Peribacillus sp. FSL E2-0218: one gene and its partner. The protein of the gene in region 1 interacts with the protein of each later gene in a pairwise test. Links are inferred from orthologs where the notes say so. Each region holds a gene or a part of one and is shown in the gene's direction. Other genes may lie near its edges.

Evidence for each region.
Region 2: the proteins of purT (region 1) and MHI53_RS15615 interact in binary tests that used the Escherichia coli proteins (3 or more experiments, as listed by UniProt). The link is inferred for Peribacillus sp. FSL E2-0218 from one-to-one orthologs.

What each region holds. Positions count from the first base shown.
Region 1 is NZ_CP150304.1:4,645,239-4,649,127, reverse strand. Bases 447-3,340 are described here. They hold purT (phosphoribosylglycinamide formyltransferase 2), read left to right. Parts: upstream 447-1,261; coding sequence 1,262-2,419; downstream 2,420-3,340. Other genes in these bases: MHI53_RS22490 (alkaline phosphatase), read left to right, coding at 2,668-3,340; MHI53_RS22500 (hypothetical protein), read right to left, coding at 669-995; MHI53_RS22505 (hypothetical protein), read right to left, coding at 447-555. Also shown: MHI53_RS22510 (M14 family metallopeptidase), read left to right, coding at 1-259; more of MHI53_RS22505, read right to left, coding at 379-446; more of MHI53_RS22490, read left to right, coding at 3,341-3,889. UniProt on the Escherichia coli protein: Involved in the de novo purine biosynthesis. Catalyzes the transfer of formate to 5-phospho-ribosyl-glycinamide (GAR), producing 5-phospho-ribosyl-N-formylglycinamide (FGAR). Formate is provided by PurU via hydrolysis of 10-formyl-tetrahydrofolate.
Region 2 is NZ_CP150304.1:3,251,786-3,255,554, reverse strand. The notes cover bases 672-3,445. They hold MHI53_RS15615 (polyprenyl synthetase family protein), read left to right. Parts: upstream 672-1,498; coding sequence 1,499-2,392; downstream 2,393-3,445. Other genes in these bases: dxs (1-deoxy-D-xylulose-5-phosphate synthase), read left to right, coding at 2,639-3,445; MHI53_RS15620 (exodeoxyribonuclease VII small subunit), read left to right, coding at 1,264-1,497; xseA (exodeoxyribonuclease VII large subunit), read left to right, coding at 672-1,267. In the rest of the region: more of xseA, read left to right, coding at 1-671; more of dxs, read left to right, coding at 3,446-3,769.

The sequences.
Region 1 (3,889 bases):
GGTCATTTTTTGGGGGTTTGAAGATATGGAGCCGCCAGAGTCTGAAACGATAGTCAATGAGTTTGCGAGGGTAAGTGGCTATGAGCCCGTCAAGTCGGCCAATAGTTACGCAGGGTATAAGGATTGGTACATTCAGGACTGGCGGAGGCCGGGATTTACCGTTGAGCTTGGTAAAGGAACCAACCCGCTTCCTATATCCCAGTTCGATGAAATTTATCAAAAGTCACTTGGGATCTTCTTGGCAGGCTTGTATATGTAAACGCTGAACATGCAAAAACGCTCTGCTCCCAGTCGATGGGGGAAGAGCTTTTTATCTTATCGATTATTGAGATAAAACGATGAGGGCTGCTGCAAAAAATAAGTAAAGGTACGCTTTACTTATCGATTGCAAAAATAAGTCGCTATTAAGCCTAAAAAATAACGGTCATCCGCCATTATTGGTCCAGGATATTGCAGCCCCTGAATGATAGGTACTCTAATCGTTTTGCGGTAAAGAAGTTTACCCTCTTTAGCGCCTGTATCGGCCCCGCCTACGCCAGATACTTTGACGGCCACGCATGCCATCCAACCTATATTCATTATAATAGAAAGCGCTTACATTTACAAAAATATTCGTAGTGCAAATTTCGACATTCCAAGCTTTCATTGAAGGAAAGCTTGAAGTCAGTTTACATTTCCATGAAATCCTGAAGCTTTTTCGTTAGCCCTCCCTTGCCGAATTTTATCGGTTTTGCCCGCCCTATCGTTTGTTCCGAATCAGATGCGTATTCGAGAAAGGCTAAAAGATTGATCCGCCGGTATAGAATATCGATGATGCCATAAGCATGGAACCAATTATCGATCGTATTGTAAACCCCTCTATTCAGGGCATATTGCTGCTGGCACCAATGGAAGAACATTCTGTCTGGAAGGTTAAGGTGCTCCATCTCTTCCAATCGGCCATGATTCTTCCGTTCTTTTTCAGGTAATTTGCAGCCCAGCCTTTCCTTTTGCATAGTGTCTGGCCCCCTTCTTTTTTTGAAAGCGAAAAGCCCCCTATTCAGGTGAATAGAGAGCCTCCAGTTAACTGGTCAGCGTATTTATTTTTCTTATAAGGAAAAGGATAAATCGATTAATCTTAGTTGTCAAGTTGGTATTGTAAATCCGTCACTTTTTAATTATTTGAGTCATATTTTCAGAGTGAGTTACTATAAATACGAATGAAAATTATATTTTTTATGTTATAGTTCGTATATAATTGGTTTGAAGGGGGAGAGGCTGAATGTATAAATCAAAAAAGATTCTATTATTGGGCTCAGGTGAATTGGGGAAAGAAATCCTGCTTGAGGCACAGCGTCTTGGGGTGGAGACAGTGGCAGTCGACCGTTATGAACATGCCCCTGCCATGCAGGTCGCCCACCGCAGCCATGTCATCAATATGCTGGATGCAGCACAGCTTCGGGGAGTCGTGGAAAAAGAACAGCCTGATTTGATCGTCCCGGAAATCGAAGCCATCGCTACTGCAGCATTGGTGGAATTGGAAGAAGAGGGCTTTCCCGTCATTCCGTCCGCGAGGGCAGCAAAATTAACGATGGACCGTGAAGGAATCAGGAGACTGGCTTCCGAATCCTTGAACATTCCGACTGCCGCCTACAAATTCGCTGATACATATGAAGAATTTGTCCAAGCTGCCAAAGAAATCGGCTTTCCGAATGTCATTAAACCGCTGATGAGCTCCTCTGGGAAAGGGCAAAGTGTGTGCCGCACGGAAGCTGACCTAAAAGAGTGCTGGAAAATCGCCATGGAAGGCGGCCGGGTTCAAAATGCGCGTGTGATCATTGAAGAATTCATCCATTTTGATTCGGAAATCACATTGCTGACAGTCCGAGCCGTAAACGGGACCCTGTATTGTGCGCCCATCGGCCATATTCAACAGGGCGGGGATTATATAGAATCGTGGCAGCCGCATGATATGACGGAAGCCCAGATAAACGAAGCGAAGCGGATTGCCCTAGCCATTACGGATGAACTTGGAGGATACGGATTATTCGGAGTCGAGCTTTTCCTTTCAGGGGATAAAGTCTATTTCAGCGAAGTATCTCCCCGTCCGCATGATACGGGACTGGTGACATTAGTGACACAGAATTTATCCGAGTTTGCCCTGCATGTTCGAGCGATCTTGGGATTCCCCATCCCGGAAATCCATTTGATCACCCCAGGCGCTAGCCGCCCATTAAAGGCGTCCGAGGAGTTGGCGGAATATTCGATCGTTGGTGTTGATAAAGCTTTGGCTTTACCGAATACGGAGGTGCGCCTCTTCGGAAAACCAGTCACCAAGATTGGGAGAAGGGTGGCCGTTGCCCTCTCATCCGCTGCTTCAATCGAAGCAGCGAGGGAGAATGCGGCCCGGGCTTTGGAATGCTTAACGGTGAAGAAGTAAGAGGGAAAGGCGCTCCTGTAATGGAGCGCTTTTTTTTATGGCATGAATTTATCACCTCACCTTTAGTGCTTGCTTCTTATTGTCCTCATCAGAATATGCTGCCGGTGTAATGAGCTTCGCCATTAAGCGCTGGATTTACTTTGTCTTCACATTAATCCTACCGTATTTTTACATCCCCTTGACACTGTGTTCATTTTTGCCCTTTATAGTTTAATTAAATATTCAAACATTAAAGGGAGGTCATTCATTTGAATCGTACATGGAGTAAAAAGGTTTTGCCGCTTACGCTGGCATCGGCACTGACAGTTGGAAGTTTAACTTGGTCTGCATCAGAATCTGCATCGGCAAGGGGCAAGTCGAATGAAGATCCGGAAATCAGGAATGTCATCTTCATGATAGGTGACGGGATGGGTGTTTCCTATACGTCCGCTTACCGGTATTTAAAAAATAACCCGAATACCATGGTGGCGGAACGGACAGAGTTCGATAAATACCTGGTTGGTCAGCAGATGACATATCCGGAAGATGCTGCCCAAAATATTACGGATTCAGCTTCGGCCGCAACGGCAATGTCTTCCGGCGTGAAGACTTATAATGCCGCGATTGCGGTGGATAATGATAAATCCGAAGTCAAAACCGTCCTCGAAGCAGCGAAGCAAAAAGGAAAAGCGACTGGATTGGTCGCCACCTCCGAAATCACTCATGCGACACCTGCATCATTTGGCGCTCATGATGAAAACCGGAAAAACATGAATTCGATTGCCGACGATTATTATAAAGAGCTGATCAAGGGCAAGCATAAAATCGACGTCCTCTTAGGCGGCGGAAAATCCAATTTTGTCCGCCCGGACATCAATTTGGCGAAGGCCTTCAAAAAAGACGGATATAGTTATGTGACGGATAAGAAACAAATGCTCAAGGATAAAAATGAGCAGGTGCTAGGTTTGTTCGCTTCCGAAGGACTCCCGAAAATGATCGATCGCCCAAGTGAAACGCCTTCCTTGAAAGACATGACCAATTCGGCGATTAAGCGTCTGGATAAAAATAAGAAGGGGTTCTTCCTGATGGTCGAGGGCAGCCAAGTCGATTGGGCTGGACATGATAATGACATCGTTGGCGCCATGAGTGAAATGGAGGACTTTGAAAAGGCATATAAAGCGGCGATAGAATTTGCGAAGAAAGACAAACATACCTTGGTAGTGGCAACGGCAGACCATTCAACAGGAGGATTCTCGATCGGTGCCAAAGGTATATATAACTGGTACGGTGAACCGATCAAGGCGGCCAAACGCACCCCGGACTTCATGGCGGATGCAATCGTAAAAGGGGCCGATGCTGAAAAGACTTTAAAGCAATTCATCAATCAAAAGAAATTGAAGCTAACGAGCGAGGAAATCAAGTCGGTAACAGATGCGGCCGAAACAAAAAATGTCACGAACATCGATAACGCCATAGAAGCAATTTTCGATA
Region 2 (3,769 bases), 1.4 Mb from region 1 along the record:
GTACATAAAAGGTGAAATTTCGAATTTTAAACAACATACGAGCGGACATATGTATTTTACGCTCAAGGATGAAAAGGCCCGCCTCCTCTCCGTTATGTTTGCCGCTAATTCCAAGGGGATGAAATTCATGCCCGAAAATGGAATGAAGGTACTTGTAAAGGGTGATATTTCATTATATGAAGCGAGCGGACAGTATCAGCTTTATGTGAAAAGCATGGCCCCGGACGGAGTGGGCGATTTGTATCTGGCTTATGAGCAGCTGAAGAAAAAGCTGGAAGCGGCAGGGTTGTTTTTGGCCGAACATAAGAAAATGATTCCACAGTACCCTAAATCGGTAGGGGTCATAACCTCTCCGACCGGTGCTGCATTGCGGGATATCCTGACGACCATCAAGCGGAGGTACCCTATTGCGAAGATCATCGTATACCCTGCGCTTGTCCAAGGGAATAATGCCGCTAAATCGATTGCAAAAGCGATCTCGATGGCTAATGCAAGGGCGGAGAGCGATGTGCTCATAGTCGGAAGGGGCGGCGGTTCGATCGAGGAGCTATGGGCTTTCAATGAAGAAATCGTGGCTGAATCGATCTATGATTCCGATATTCCGATCATTTCCGCTGTCGGACACGAAACTGATTTTACGATTGCTGACTTTGTCGCTGATATGCGTGCGCCGACACCGACCGGTGCCGCAGAGCTAGCGGTGCCGCATCTCAATGAAATACTGGAACGCCTGATGAACCGAAAGAATCGCTTGACCCGTTCGATTCGTGAGGCGGTGAATTTTGAACGCACCAAATTGACGAGGCTGGAGAGATCCTATGCTTTCCGTTATCCTCATAAAATGTATGAACAAAAGCTTGAACAGCTTGACAGGACGAAGGACAGGCTTTTGAAGACAAGTACCCGGTACTTCTTGAAAAAGAAGGATGGGCTAAACCAGTTGAACGATATTCTTAAGAAGCAGCATCCTGAACAAGCGGTAAAAAATGCTCAGGAAGAATTGCAGCAGCATGAAAAAAAATTGCGTCGGGCGATGGAAGCAATCTATCGGCATAAATCGCAGCAATTCGTCCATATGACGGCCACATTATCTGCCCTCAGCCCGTTGAAAATCATGGAGCGGGGCTATGGGTTGGTTTTTACTGGAGATGAGACGCTCGTGAAAAGCACGCAGCAGGTATCCATTGGGGAGAAGATAGCCGTTTCCATAAAGGATGGCACTCTTGAGTGTGAAATTAAAGATATTAAGGAGCGAATTGAACCATGACAAAAAAACAGGAAGCTACATTCGAAGAAGCGATGGAGAATCTGGAAAAAATTGTGGAACAGCTTGAAGAAGGAGATGTGCCCCTTGAAGAAGCCATTTCCATATATAAACAAGGTATGGACTTATCCAGGCTGTGTCATACGAAGCTTAAGGCGGTTGAAGATCAGCTGACCCAAATTTTACGGGAAGACGGGGAACTTGAAAACTTCGTTGTCCAGGAGGAAGAATAACATGAGTCCAACATCCTTCGATCTTTTTTCTAAAGAATACAAAGCAATAATCGAAACGGAAATCATTGAATACGTTAAAAAGCTTGAAGCTCCGGCTGTGGTGAAAGAGGCGATGGCCTATTCACTCGAAGCCGGCGGAAAAAGAATACGCCCTTTATTGGTTTTTGCAGTGTTGGGGGCATTCGGGAAAAACTTGAGAATGGGAATTCCGGCAGCGGCAGCGATTGAAATGATCCATACCTATTCTTTAATTCATGATGACCTTCCCGCGATGGATGATGATGATCTCCGCCGCGGAAAACCGACGAACCATAAAGTATTTGGTGAGGCCGTAGCCGTTCTTGCCGGTGATGCCTTACTTACATATAGCTTCCAATTGATCTCGGGTATGAACGATCCCGAGGTGACGGCCCAAATGAAACTGGACCTTGTAAGCGAAATCGCCAAGTCTGCCGGAGCAGAGGGGATGGTTGGCGGTCAAGTCGCCGATATGGAAGGGGAAGATAAGCAGTTGACCCTCAGGGAATTGGAGTATATCCATGAACATAAAACGGGCAAGCTGCTGACGGCAAGTGTTCTCTCCGGAGCCATATTATCAGGAGCGAATGGAGAGCAGCTTCAGCATTTACGTAACTTTGGCTATCACCTAGGGCTTGCTTTTCAGATACGGGATGATATTCTGGATATTGAAGGATCTGTTGAGTTGATTGGCAAGCCGGTTGGCAGTGATGAAGGAAACCATAAAAGCACATATCCTTCACTGCTTTCGCTCCAAGGGGCGAAGGAGAAGCTTGAACAGCATATTGGCCTTGCCCATGCCTCTTTAGCAAAAACGGCCCTGGAAACCGATTTGCTGAATGAGCTGACGGATTTAATAGCCACCCGAGATCATTGATTGTGGCTAAATTTGTTATCAATTAAGGTTTTATGGTATACTCATTGTGCAAAAATATGTGAAAAACAAGATCGCTTTTTAATGGAGTTACGTGATTAAATAGGTAATGAAGCCGCCGAAATCACCTGGGTGTTGGCGGCTATTTTTAACTTAAAACCAATTTTTCGGTCAAGTCTTCAATATATCCCTCTTGATGAGGATTTGTTTTGCTTCCAACCGAAAATGACAGAAAGTGAGTGGTCCTATTTGGATCTTCTATCTATAAAAGACCCTTCTTTTTTGAAGAAGATGAATAATGAAGAACTAGTCGAGTTAAGTGTGGATATTCGTAAATTCCTTGTAGAAAAACTATCGGTCACCGGCGGGCACATCGGCCCCAATTTAGGAGTCGTGGAATTGACCATTGCTTTGCATAAAGAGTTTGACAGTCCCAATGATAAAATCCTTTGGGATGTCGGACATCAATCATATGTCCACAAAATCCTGACAGGCAGGGCTGGGGAGTTCGATTCCTTAAAGAAATACAAAGGGCTGTGCGGCTTTCCGAAAATGATTGAAAGCCCCCATGATGTATGGGAAACCGGCCACAGTTCAACTTCCCTTTCGGCTGCCATGGGAATGGCTGCTGCCCGTGATATCAAGGGTGAAAAAAGTTTCATTTTACCTGTAATCGGTGATGGAGCCCTTACAGGCGGCATGGCACTTGAAGCCTTGAATCATATCGGGGACGAAAAAAAGGACATGATCGTCATTCTTAATGATAATGAAATGTCGATCGCCCCTAACGTTGGAGCATTGCACACCATATTGGGAAGATTGCGTACGGCAGGTAAATATAACTGGGCAAAAGATGAATTGGAGCTGCTATTGAAAAAAATTCCTGCCGTCGGAGGAAAGCTTGCAGCTACGGCCGAACGCTTGAAAGATAGCATGAAGTATTTATTGGTTTCAGGAATTTTCTTCGAAGAACTCGGTTTCACATACCTTGGCCCTGTAGATGGCCATAATTATGAAGAACTGCTGGAGAATTTAAGATATGCGAAGAAAACGAAGGGACCGGTCCTGCTGCATGTCATCACGAAAAAAGGCAAGGGCTATTCCCCAGCCGAATTGGACACTACAGGAAATTGGCATGGGACAGGCCCATACAAGATCGAAACAGGCGATTTCGTCAAATCCCCTACTAAAGGGCCTGCGTGGAGTGCGCTTGTGAGCGATACCGTCAGCAGGCTTGCCCGTGAAGACGAACGGATAGTCGCCATAACGCCTGCCATGCCTGTCGGTTCGAAATTGGTGGGATTTGCTCAAGAATTCCCTGAACGTTTCTATGATGTAGGGATTGCCGAGCAGCATGCTGCCACTTTTGCAGCTGGCTTG